4 regions of the Fictibacillus sp. UD genome follow, and region 1 is predicted to be linked to each of the others. Evidence: riboswitches for the same ligand, from Rfam matches in the RefSeq annotation. Region 1 holds a riboswitch; each other region holds the start of a gene.
The links. A riboswitch is a leader RNA that binds a small molecule or an ion and turns the genes downstream of it on or off. The one in region 1 is predicted to bind S-adenosylmethionine.
Positions count from the first base shown of each region.

Region 1 (3,141 bases):
GCGGCTAACGCGACAATGATCAAGAGAACATTGCTTGTGAGTCCAGCTTGAACAGCGGCCGTTCCAATAACAATACCGCCTACGATCCCGATCGTCTGACCGACTTTAGTTGGCAGTCTCGCTCCTGCCTCGCGCAGCAGCTCGATTGAAAGTTCTAATACCATTGCCTCAAGGATAGGCGGAAAAGGAATATCATTTCGTGACGCGACAAGTGTCGCCAACAGATTTTCAGGAATCATCTCATAATGAAACGTTAAAACCGCGACATAAAGTGGTGTGGATAACACGGAAAACATGACTGCCATCAAACGGATCAAACGAAAAGCAGAAGCTAAAACCCAGTTTAGGAAGTAGTCTTCAAAGGCTGAGAAAAACTCAACGATTGTTGTTGGTCCTGTCAGTGCATGTGGTGAACCGTCCGCCATAATGGCAACTTTTCCTTCCGCCAATACACTCGCCACACGGTCAGGACGTTCAGTGTCAATCAGCTGTGGAAAAGGTGAGTTTCCATTGTCAGAAATCATTTGGTTGATATAAGAGCTGTCTACAACATGATCATATTCAATATCATTGACTCGTTGGATCGCCGTATTTACGTTTTCAGGATCAGCGATTCCATCTATGTAGATAATGGCAACTCTTGTTTTCGTGAGTTTACCAACGCGCACCTCTTTAACTATAAACTCTGGAATCGGCAGTCTTTTTCGTATGAGGTTCAAGTTCGTATCGAGTGATTCTACGAATGCTTCTTTAGGACCAACTACGCTGAACTCGGTTTCTGGAATCGAGATTTGCCTATTCTCTGTTGAAAGACTGGGTATCATCAGACATTCTGTATCCTCTTTATTCATCTGTAAAAGAATAAAGCCTTCTGTTACCTTGTTTGCGATATCGCGAACATCTTTCGTTTTTACTATGCCATCTAAAGGCAAGTGTTTCTGTACATCATCCAGATTTTTTAGGGGAAGATCTGTGATATAAGGCAATAAATCACGGTGAACAAATTCCGGGTTTACGAGAGTTTTAAAATATGAGATATAAAATGTGCTCGCAGATGATTGTTTAACGGTTGAAAAGTCGGCAGAAGCACTTAATTTTTGCATCAACTCTTGAAAGGTTAAAGAATCTCGATTATTGGTCTGTTTTGGTTCGGGCTGTTTTTTCTTTTTCTTAAAAAAGTTCACGTGTGGCACCCACTCGTTTTTGAAGTAAGTTATTTTCCTAGCATTTCCTCTGGATTTAATAATATTCTTTGTGTGCGAGGTTGTCGGTTTTATCTCCCTTAAGAGAAAAGGTGAGTGTTGCCATTGCTGCAACGACAGAATTAAGAAACACAAGGAGTTCAGAATAATTCGAAAAAAGTGTTTGACATTACATGGATTTCCTGTAATAATACAAAGTAATTTGATATGAACACTCTTATTAAGAGCAGGTGGAGGGAATTAGCCCTATGAAACCCGGCAACCATTCGTACTGAATAGTCAGTATGGAAACGGTGCTAAATCTAACAGCGGTCACGCTGAGAGATGAGAGGAAATCGGATCTTTTTTCGAGAAGCCTTCTGTCTCTTTTATGAGCTCAGAAGGCTTTTTGCATGCTGCCTCTTGAAGAGTTTTTATCAAACAAAAATATAGAGAACTAGAGGATAGGGGATTAGATCATGAAAAGAATCATTCAAGTTTTACTCGCAAGTTTGGCAGTGTTTGTGTTAACAGCTTGTGGATCATCAGCAGCAAATGGCGGGGAGAAAACCGAAAAGCTCGTCGTTGGGGCATCGAACGTACCGCATGCTGAAATCTTAGAAGAAGCAAAACCACTTTTGAAAGAAAAAGGAATTGACTTAGAAATCGTTAAATTCCAAGACTACATTCTGCCGAATAAATCACTTTATGAAAAAGAAATCGATGCGAACTACTTTCAGCATATTCCATATTTAACACAGCAAGTGAAGGACAATCCAAAGTACAAGTTTGAAAACGCAGGTGCGGTTCATCTCGAGCCTATGGGAGTTTATTCGAAAAGACATAAGTCATTAAAGGATCTTCCGAAAGGCGCGAAAATTATCTTAAGTAACTCAGTAGCTGAGCACGGTCGAATTCTTTCCATTTTTGAAGCAGAAGGACTAATCAAGCTAAAAGAAGGAAAAGGCTATGAAGCGCAGCTAAGTGATATTGTAGAAAATCCGAAGAACTTAGAATTTGTGGCAGACATTGACCCAGGCCTTTTAACGAAGGCATATGAACACGATGAAGGCGATGCGATTGTAATCAACACAAACTTTGCGATTGATGCTGATCTGAATCCGAAAAAAGATTCTATCGCACTAGAAGGGTCTGAATCACCATTTGCGAACATCATCACGGTTCGTGAAGGAGACAAAGATAAAAAAGCAATCAAAACATTGCTAGAAGTGCTTCACTCAAAAGAGATCACAGACTTTATCGACAAAGAGTATAAAGGGTCTGTACTTGCAGTAACAGAGTAAGCGAAGAAGAAGCTGTCACGAAGGAGAATCCTCCTTAATGGCGGCTTCTTTTATTTGAAAGTCACTTTACAAAAATGAAAGCAAGTACAATAGAAGAGTTTCCGCTAATGCTTTGCTATAATCAAATGTAATCAGACATTGCTGTGGAAGGAAGAAATGAAGTGAGAAGAAGGTATCATATGATGATTTGCCTAACGATGCTCATCGTATTTTTAACGGCATGCGGAGGACAGGGGCAAGATCAATTGAACAAACAAAAATCTCAAGACAGAGTGGAACTTACCATATCAGCCGCAGCTAGTTTGCAGGATGTGTTAAATGAAGTCGCCGCTGTCTATGAAAAAGAACATCCGAATGTAAAGATTACATATAACTTTGGAGCGTCAGGAGCACTGCAACAGCAGATCGCACAAGGTGCACCTGTTGATCTGTTCTTCTCAGCCGCAGAAGATAAATATGATGAACTTGTAAAAGAGGGATTCATCGAAGAAAACTCAGGAACAGATCTTTTGCGTAACGAATTGGTGCTAATCGTTTCAACCAACTCAAAAATAAACAGGTTTGAGGATTTACCGAAAGCCAACCGAATATCAATCGGAACGCCAGAGTCTGTGCCAGCTGGAACGTACGCGAAAGAAACACTTGAAAACTTAAAT
Region 1 covers NZ_JARUHH010000002.1:228,516-231,656, reverse strand. The annotation lists gene P8610_RS04785 (spore germination protein) at 1-1,184, opposite strand, end outside; SAM riboswitch class I at 1,417-1,533, shown strand; gene P8610_RS04780 (MetQ/NlpA family ABC transporter substrate-binding protein) at 1,661-2,485, shown strand; gene modA (molybdate ABC transporter substrate-binding protein) at 2,647-3,141, shown strand, end outside.

Region 2 (3,141 bases), on a different contig from region 1:
CTTGAAATTCTAATCAGTTATGTTATACGCTTAAGGAAATTCTGTAAAGACTTTTTTACACGATGGGGGTCCAATTATGAAAATTGCCTGTATACAAGTAGATGTCCAGTATGGCAATCCTGATAAAAACTATGAACACATTGAAAATAAAATACGTGAGACGGTAAATGCGCATCATCCTGATACGATTATTCTGCCAGAACTTTGGGATACAGGATATGACTTAACTCGCTTAGATCAGATTAGTGATCACTATGGAGAGCGTGCTAAAAACTGGCTAAGCAAACTATCAAAAGAGCTTAATATTAATATTGTCGGTGGATCTGTCGCGTTTCGGGACGGCAACTCTGTATACAATACATCCCTTACTTTTAACCGAAACGGAGAGCATATCGGCACTTATTCAAAGGCTCACCTGATTACGCTAATGGAAGAAGAGAAATACATCTCACCTGGAAAAAACAGCAGTCTGTTTACAATTGACGGCAATCTTTCTTCTGCTGCAATCTGTTATGACATTCGTTTTCCAGAATGGATTCGTGCACCGTTTGTTAATGGAGCAAAGATTTTGTTCGTTCCGGCACAGTGGCCGATCCAAAGACAGACTCACTGGAGAGCACTTCTTATCGCGCGTGCTATTGAGAATCAATGCTATGTTGTCGCGTGTAATCGTGTCGGGAAAGATCCAAACAACACGTTTGCTGGTCAATCCATGATTATTGATCCTTGGGGAGATATCATTGCTGAAGCTTCTACCCATAGTGAGGAGATTCTGACAGCAGATATTTCTCCGAGTTTAGTAGACGAGGTCCGTTTGAAGGTTCCAGTATTTAACGATCGACGAACCGATCTTTATTAATTTTTTTAAAAATTTGTTGTTGACAGACCTTCCTATCACGTTGTAGTATAACGATTATGAATTGCGCGAATATTAACACGCATTAAAAAAACGAATAATTTGGTCTCTTATCAAGAGCAGGTGGAGGGATATGGCCCGATGAAACCCAGCAACCGACCGTAATACCATTGTGAGATGGGGCGCCCGCATTATACGGGGAGCCGCTGATATGATTTCAGCGTATGGCACGGTGCTAATTCCGGCAAAACAACATGTTTTGCTAAGATAAGAGGCGCGGGAGAACTAACATTCCGAGCCTCTTTTCTTATACGAAAAGAGGCTCTTTTTATTTGTATCTATTCTATTCTTAGAAATTGCTTGTGATGGTTTAGCAAATTCTCTTCATTGCAAGTTGATTGAAGTGTAAGGTGCGAGACTCCTGGAGGATAAGCGGGACAGGTGAGACACCTATGTGCGCAACGCGCAGAGGTGGCTCACCGCACGCCCCCCGGAAAGCGAGCATCCTGTAACGGAAATCAACCACTTTCAAGAGCAACAATGCTATACAAAAACAGCTTTTTATTTCAAATAAATTCCGGGGGGAAACAAAAAATGAGCGTACAAGTAAAACCTACATATGAACCGTTAAACGAACTAACAGTCCTTGAAGTCGTGAAGCCTCTAGATTTCTTTGATGAAGCTGAACAAAACAGCTTGTCTGTTAAAGAAATCGGTGATGGCAACCTTAATTTAGTTTTTCATATCGAAAACCCAGAATCAAAAAAAGCATTAATCGTTAAACAAGCACTTCCCTATGCAAAAGTGGTTGGTGAAAGCTGGCCCCTTACACTTGACCGAGCAAGAATTGAAAGTGAAGCTCTCTTAAAAGAAGCTGAATCGGTTCCACACCTCGTTCCAAAAGTTTATTATTCAGATTCAACATTAGCTGTTACGGTCATGGAAGATCTGTCGGATCATGTAATCCTTCGCAAAGGACTCATTGAAGGTCACACATACCCAACTTTGGCTGAGGATATTGGAACATTTGCTGCTAAAACAGCTTTTTATTCCAGTGATTTTTATCTGCATCCATTTGAGAAAAAAGAACAAGTTGGACGTTTTTCAAACCCTGAACTTTGCAAGATTACCGAAGATTTAGTGTTTACAGATCCGTTCTTTAATCATGATACGAACGATTTCCCCGCTGAACTTCAAAATGAAGTCGAAAAAATTTGGAATGACAAAGAACTGCTTAGAGAAGTAGCTCAACTGCGATTTACGTTTTTAACAAAAGCTGAGATCCTGCTTCACGGTGATCTTCATTCAGGCAGTATCTTCGTTAAAAATAATTCTACTAAAGTGATTGATCCTGAGTTTGCTTTCTACGGACCTGCTGGTTTCGATATCGCTCACTTTATAGCGAATCTAGCTCTTAACCATCTGTCACAGAACGCTCATGCAAAAGAGCCGTTCAATCGTGAATCTTTACAGTCTTACCTTTTACAAACGATCGAGAAGACGTGGAATACGTACAGCGAAACATTTACACAGCTGTGGAACGAGAAAGCGACGGATCCTTTTGCTAAGACAGAAGGCGTTTTAGAGAACTTCTTACAAAAAACGTTCCAAGAAGCAATCGGTTATGCAGGCTGTGAAATCATCCGAAGAACAATCGGTCTTGCCCATGTTGCAGACCTTGACACCATTCCGCAAAAAGAAGTGGAACTGTTTTATAAGAAAAAAGCATTAGAGCTTGGAAGTGCTCTTATTAAAAACCAAAGTAAAATTACAAACATCACAGAATTGACTGACTTGATTAGAGGTGCTTAAGAAATGACTGTAGCTGAAAAATGGGTTCCTTCTGTTCGTTACAGAGGCGATCATCTGCTTATATTGGATCAACAACAACTTCCCCACCACACCGTTTACTTGAATGTAACAACGATTGAACATGTATGGGATGCAATATCAAAGCTTAAAGTTCGCGGAGCTCCCGCGATCGGTATAGCTGCCGCTTTCGGTCTTGCGCTATGGAGCAATACAGAAAAAGAAAATGATCTTCAGCAGTTTTTAGAAAAACTGCAAACACAAAGAGACTATCTTGCCTCTTCCCGTCCAACTGCTGTTAATTTATTTTGGGCGATCGATCGTGTCGTCGCTTCAGCTCAAGAAGCATCATCAGTTACAGGCGCGAAGAAAAGAATTGAAACAGAAGCTCTTTCCATTCAAGAAGAAGATGAGAATACGTGCCGTAAAATTGGTGAATATGCCTTGTCCCTTCTGCAAGATGGAGATGCGGTAAT
Region 2 covers NZ_JARUHH010000012.1:39,206-42,346, forward strand. The annotation lists gene P8610_RS15850 (carbon-nitrogen family hydrolase) at 77-859, shown strand; SAM riboswitch class I at 964-1,130, shown strand; gene mtnK (S-methyl-5-thioribose kinase) at 1,451-2,668, shown strand; gene mtnA (S-methyl-5-thioribose-1-phosphate isomerase) at 2,672-3,141, shown strand, end outside.
Region 2: another riboswitch for S-adenosylmethionine. It lies ahead of mtnK (S-methyl-5-thioribose kinase); the one in region 1 lies ahead of P8610_RS04780 (MetQ/NlpA family ABC transporter substrate-binding protein).

Region 3 (3,141 bases), on a different contig from region 1:
TGCTGGATTTGAACTTAAGCCCACTATAGCAAGTGTCTTTGGCCGTTGAATTTCTTGGCCGTTCTCTGTTGATCTGTATATTGATGATTGCAGCGCCCAGCGAATGACCCCTTCATCATTGATTGTGATTTCTGTTTTATCAGATCCAATGCCAGTTGCGACTTGAATGGCGCGATCAAGATCATTCGTTAAATCTTTCACCGATTCAAGTCCGATCGATAAGCGAATGAGCTCTTCTGTAACACCTGTTGCTAGCAACTCTTCACCGCTTAGCTGCTGATGTGTTGTTGAAGCAGGATGGATAATTAATGATTTCGCATCTCCCACGTTTGCAACATGTGACCATAGTGAAATGTTGTTAATTACTTTGCGGCCTGCATCGTGTCCCCCTTTAATTCCAAAGTTTACGATTGAACCGAAGCCGTTGCTTAAGTACTTTTTAGCCAGTTCATGACTTCGGTGAGATGTTAGCCCAGGGTAGGACACCCAATCGACTGCTGGATGTTTTTCAAGATACTCCGCAACTTCCTGCGCATTTTTTGCATGTTTTTCTACTCTTAAGTGCAGCGTCTCTAAACCTTGTAAAAGAAGAAACGCATTATGCGGGCTTAAGCAAGCTCCAAAATCTCGTAATAACTGGACACGCAGTTTCGTTGCAAATGCCAACGTTCCAAAATCATTTGCATATCGAAGTCCGTTATAGCTTCTATCAGGCTCCGTGAATCCCGGGTACTTTTCTGAGTTCCAATTAAAACGTCCTCCGTCAACCACCACTCCTCCAATTGCTGTTCCGTGACCGCCGATCCATTTTGTAGCCGAATGGATGACGATATCAGCTCCCCAGCTTAAAGGCTTTGTTACATATGGTGTCGCGAACGTGTTATCAATGAGCAGCGGCACTCCATTTTCATGCGCGATGTCCGCTACTGCTTCAATATCTAGAACATTCAGGCTCGGGTTTCCGATTGTTTCAGCGAAAAAAGCCTTCGTATTTGGTGTAACCGCCTTTCGGAAATTCTCTGGATCTTCAGCATCAACGAATTTTACGTTGATTCCGTATTTCGGTAGAGTAGTAGAAAATAAGTTGTACGTTCCGCCATACAGATTTGTAGCAGCAACGATCTCATCACCAGCATGTGCGATATTAAGAATGGCTAGGGCGATGGCTGACATGCCTGATGAAGTAGCTACCGCTGCAACACCGTCTTCTAAGAGAGCTACTCTTTTTTCAAACACATCCACTGTCGGGTTTCCAATTCGGCTGTAAATGTTTCCAGGCTCATCAAGTGCGAATAGACTTTGTGCGTGATCGGTATCTGAAAAAACATAGGAAGTAGTTTGATAGACTGGCACTGCTCGCGAACCTGTCGTTGGATCGGGCGCTTGCCCTCCGTGTAAAAGCAATGTCTCAATGTCGTATCCGTCAAAAGATTTTGTCATGTTAATCTCTCCTTGTATTTTGTGAATTTAAGTTAATAAAATCTATAGGAAAACTAGGGATAAAGGTTAGTACTTTTCCCTTGTCTCATATGCAATTTTTAAAATGAAAATGGATTACGGTGTGAAGTTTTATGTTGAAGAAAAATAAGGGGAAAAAGAAAAACCCCCTTCCTAAGAAGAGGGTTTTGGTCCTCCTCTTATCTTTCAGATCAAAAACGATCTGTAGGAATTGGCACCTTTCCAAACCAAATGTGGTTTGTTGGTTGCCGGGCTTCATCGGGCCTAGTCCCTCCGCCTCTCTGGATAAGAGATAATTAAATTATGTTTAACACATTACCGTGCTGATGTTTGTTTTGTTCTTGAATAGGATTATAGAGGAAGACGTTTTAGAAAGTCAACCGTTTTTTGAAAAATCATAAAAGTTATACAAAATACTTAGTGTTCAACTGTCAGCTTTGAATTAAGATTATGCCCATGCTATGCCAGTTATGCTAACTTTGTTCCACTTTTTTCATCAGTCCACTGAAATTCTTCAATCCTTTTCACAAGTACCGGTATTCGGTTGGCGATTGCCTCCCTTTCTCCGTAACGAATTTTTTGTTCAGACGTTAATTCATCAGACTGGAGCAGTTCCCAATGCGATGCAGCTAAACTTGTCAACTGAATGAACTCTTCTTGTTTCACTCTCTGTTTTACAATAAGGTCGCCATTAGAGTATCCTTCTAAAAATCCATCTGCCATTCTGTGCAATCTGTCTTCAAAACGATCAAATTCATGTTTTGCGTATCGTGGCGCGTTATAAAATGTCGGAAACAGTGTTCGGTAGTTATTGAGAAAGTTTCCTGCTAATGAATCCCCGCTGTATAAAATTGGTACAGGATCAATTAAACTTACTCTTCCGTCAAGGTGAATCAATACATTTTCCGGGGACGTATCTTGATTTGCAAATGTAATATTATGCTCATCAATCTCTCTATTCTTCATACATTCTTGAAGCTGAATAAGAGCTGCTGGATGTATAGAGCTATTATAAGTATTCATAAATTTTTTAAAATCAGAGATATACTCTTCGTTCTCTTCTTTCATAAATGCAGAAGCACTTGATTTGATCTGACCTTCAATTTTATTCCCGTTCCATTGCAGATAACCAAAGCCTTTTAACCCATGTTTTGCGGTATTCATATTTCTGAAGAACTCGCCTAATTCCGCGCCGACTTGGAACGCCTCTACATATGTAAAATGTTCTAGTTTTATGGCTTTACCTGCATACGACTCGACCGTAAACGTTTTGTCTTTTTCTACATGGTAGTAAAAGAATTCTGGGCATATTCCAGGCTTAACGGAATTAGCTAGCTCATAGTAGGCTTTTGTACCGGCATATTCGGCATAAGAAGCCGCTTCATCAAACTCAATTTTTCTGCCGTATGCTTCTGCTTTAGGGAATCGAACGACCACTGGGTCACCTATGCGCAGCTGAACGAGATATGCATAATGCCAAGCTCCTTCGCCTAAGTATTGGACTTGCGTTGGATCTTTAAGCTCTTCAAGTCCACTTTTTTGCAAAGCATAGTCAATCAAGTCAAATGTCTCTTTCATAAGATGTTCCTCTTTCTTTTATGAAAATACGATTTATGAAACATATATTCGGTAACTGTCGAAAAAAATCCTTTTTTTATTGAAAATTTGTAGGTCTGAAGTCAT
Region 3 covers NZ_JARUHH010000008.1:110,478-113,618, forward strand. The annotation lists gene P8610_RS14025 (PLP-dependent aspartate aminotransferase family protein) at 1-1,440, opposite strand, end outside; SAM riboswitch class I at 1,635-1,750, opposite strand; gene P8610_RS14030 (hypothetical protein) at 1,927-3,036, opposite strand.
Region 3: another riboswitch for S-adenosylmethionine. It lies ahead of P8610_RS14025 (PLP-dependent aspartate aminotransferase family protein); the one in region 1 lies ahead of P8610_RS04780 (MetQ/NlpA family ABC transporter substrate-binding protein).

Region 4 (3,141 bases), on a different contig from region 1:
GAAATTCATATAGATCAGAAAACATATTCCAAAAGAAAACAGGGGATTAGGCCATCCTGTAATGTGAAGATCTAATCGTCTCCAGCTCTGACAGATATAGCTTGCAACGCTTGCATACATAAAACCGCTGTACAGGGGAACGCCATAGATCTTTGTATATGCCTCTTCAGGATAGCTCCACGAGCCCATATGAACTTTGAACAATTCTAAAGCAAGGCCAATCAAGTGAAAGACACAGATGACTTTAAGTTCATCTATCGTTTCTAGTTTTGTCAGGATCATAACGATCTGGGTCAGCAAGCAAACGATTAGGATAAAATCGTATCGTGGTATGAGAGGGATGCTTATAAACTTTGAAAGTGCTAAAGCGCCAAAGATAACGACAGGAAAGATACAAGAAAGTGCTTGTAAGTATGTGAACTGAACGAGCGCCCTCATGAGCCAACCACCTTTTTATAGAATTAATATGGAAATATATTGTATCTATAATAACCTATGGTGTTCAGAAGCACATCATACAAAAAGCTGTTTATTTTAACATGGATCTGTCAGTTGACAGATCCATGTAAGTCTTGTGAAAAGAGTTTACCTCTTTGGCAGCGCTGCATCCGCTAATGAATAGACAATCGCATCATCTGTTGGTGGATTATGAAGACCGGCTCTTACATCTCGAAAGTGCCGTTGGAGCGGATTTTGTACAGAAAGACTTCTAGCCCCAACGATTCTCATCGCGAGATCAACCACTCTGTTCGCGCTGTTTGTTACAGAATGCTTAACTGCAGCGAGTTCTGTACCTAGATTCTGACGTTGTTCAGGGTGGTTTACCCATTTTTCAGCAACGGCGTGAAGAATCGTTCTTGCTTGAAATAGCTCAAGTTCGATCTTGCCAATCTTTCTTCTCACTTCTGGCACATCTGAGATAGGTCCTGATAAGGTGTTAGGGCTATACTCTGACGCAAATTCTATTGCGTAATTCCGCGCTGCTCTTGCGATCCCTAGGTATACAGCAGGCACTTGCAGATACCAGCCTTTAGGTACGAGGTTCTTCCCATCTTCTACGACAAGTAAATTTTCCTCAGCTACATAAACGTCGTTCAATAGGAGATCATCACTTTTTGTTCCTCTCATCGAGATGCTGTCCCATGTTTCTTTTACAAAAACCCCTTTTTCTTTGTGATTTACTAAGAAAAATCCTTTATGGTTGGTTTCTGAGATTGTGGCTGTGATGACCGAGTAATCAAGGGCTTCTGCCATAGAAGTAAAAGCCTTGCTTCCGTTAATCAGCCATCCGTCTGCTTTCTTGACTGCTGTTGTAGTAGGTATACCCCCTCGAGAGGGACTTCCTGTCGCGCGCTCTGTTTGTGCCAAGTTAATGAGTGCTTTTTGTTCAACAACTTTTCGGCTAAGATTAGCGAACGCGTCGCCTTTCCAATGCCGGTTTTCTGCCGCCTCTAAAAGAGTACCCAGATGCCACCCAAGAGAGAGGGCAGTAGGTGCATCTCCTTCAGCAAGGTGCTCTTGTATCGTTAATAACTCAAGCAGGTTCAATCCCTTTCCTCCATATTCTTTTGGGATGGTGAGGGAAAGGAAGTCATGGTTCTTTAGGTCTTGAAAGTTTTCATAAGGAAAAACACCTTCACGATCAACAAATTCTGCCCGATTCTTGAAAACTTCTTTTAGTTCTAGAGCGGTATTTATCGCTTCTTCAAAACTATGTTTTTGGATGGTTTTTCTCAAAGATATGCTCATGGTATCCTCCTAAAGTTATTTTTATGTAAGTTGGTTTTAGTATTTGGTCTTATAAAAGGACTTCATTGAAAAGTTGATTGGAGTGTAAGGTGGGAGACTCCTGCGGGACAGGTAGGCAGGTGAGACACTTAAAAGTGAAGCGTACGAATGTGGCTCACCGCCTGCCCCGCGGAAAGCGAGCACCTGGAACGGAAATCAACCGCTCACATGACATCGATGGACAACCAAGCACAAAAAAGCCCTCTTTCAAAGACGAAAGAGGACGTAGATTCCATGTGCTAACACGCTCTCTCATCTATCAGACATTCAAAGAACATCTGCTGGAATTAGCACCTTTCTTTTAATAAAAGCGGTTGCTGCAGGATCGTAGGACCAGTTCCTCCCCTGACTCTTGATAAGATACAATTATTTAATTATTAGTCATCACTATAGAGGATAAAGTAAACCGCTGTCAACTAAAAACAGATTGTTAAGAAAATTATTTTATTTCTCTAAATTTCATTGACAGGCTATTTTTATTCCTGTATATTTCGTTACTAAATTGAATATTATCGATTCCTTATCGAGAGAGGTGGAGGGACTGGCCCTTTGAAGCCTCGGCAACAACTATTTTTAGTACTGTGCCAATTCCAGCAAGCTTGTAGCTTGAAAGATAAGAGGAGACGTATACGTATGTTTTTTTTGACGTATCTTTAAACCTCTTCTTAATTTGAAGAGGTTTTTTCATTTTCTCTTGGAACGGGTACAAAAAAATTCTATGCAACGGAGGAAACAATTTTGAGTAAAGAAATTTTGTTTAACGCGTTTGAGATGACAAGTGCTATGCATAATTCTCATGGCCTTTGGAAGCACCCGGAGAACAAGAGACATAGAAACTATAAGGATCTGGATTATTGGATTGAATACGCAAAACTTCTAGAGAAAGGGAAGTTTGATGCTGTGTTTTTTGCAGATGTGCTTGGCGTTTATGACGTGTACAAAAAAAGCAAGCATCCGTCAATCCGTGATGGACTTCAAGTACCGCTGAATGATCCGGCGCTTCTCATATCTGCGATGGCGAGTGTTACAGAAAATCTATCGTTTGCCGTAACGGTTAGTACTACGTATGAACAGCCTTTTGGCAACGCGAGACGGTTTTCCACACTTGATCACTTAACAAAAGGTCGTATCGCTTGGAATGTGGTCACGTCTTACTTGCCGAACGCTGCAAGGAATTTTGGTTTAGAAGATATGATTAAACATGATGAGAGGTACAACATCGCTGATGAATATTTAGAAGTGTCATACAAGCTTTGGGAAAGCAGCTGGGAAGATGGTGCATTTATTGAAGACCACGAAAACAATACGCTTGTAGATCCTGAGAAAGTTCATGAGATTAATCATAAAGGGGAA
Region 4 covers NZ_JARUHH010000017.1:54,554-57,694, forward strand. The annotation lists gene P8610_RS17925 (DUF817 domain-containing protein) at 1-438, opposite strand, end outside; gene P8610_RS17930 (acyl-CoA dehydrogenase family protein) at 586-1,749, opposite strand; SAM riboswitch class I at 2,038-2,150, opposite strand; SAM riboswitch class I at 2,306-2,408, shown strand; gene P8610_RS17935 (LLM class flavin-dependent oxidoreductase) at 2,527-3,141, shown strand, end outside.
Region 4: another riboswitch for S-adenosylmethionine. It lies ahead of P8610_RS17930 (acyl-CoA dehydrogenase family protein); the one in region 1 lies ahead of P8610_RS04780 (MetQ/NlpA family ABC transporter substrate-binding protein).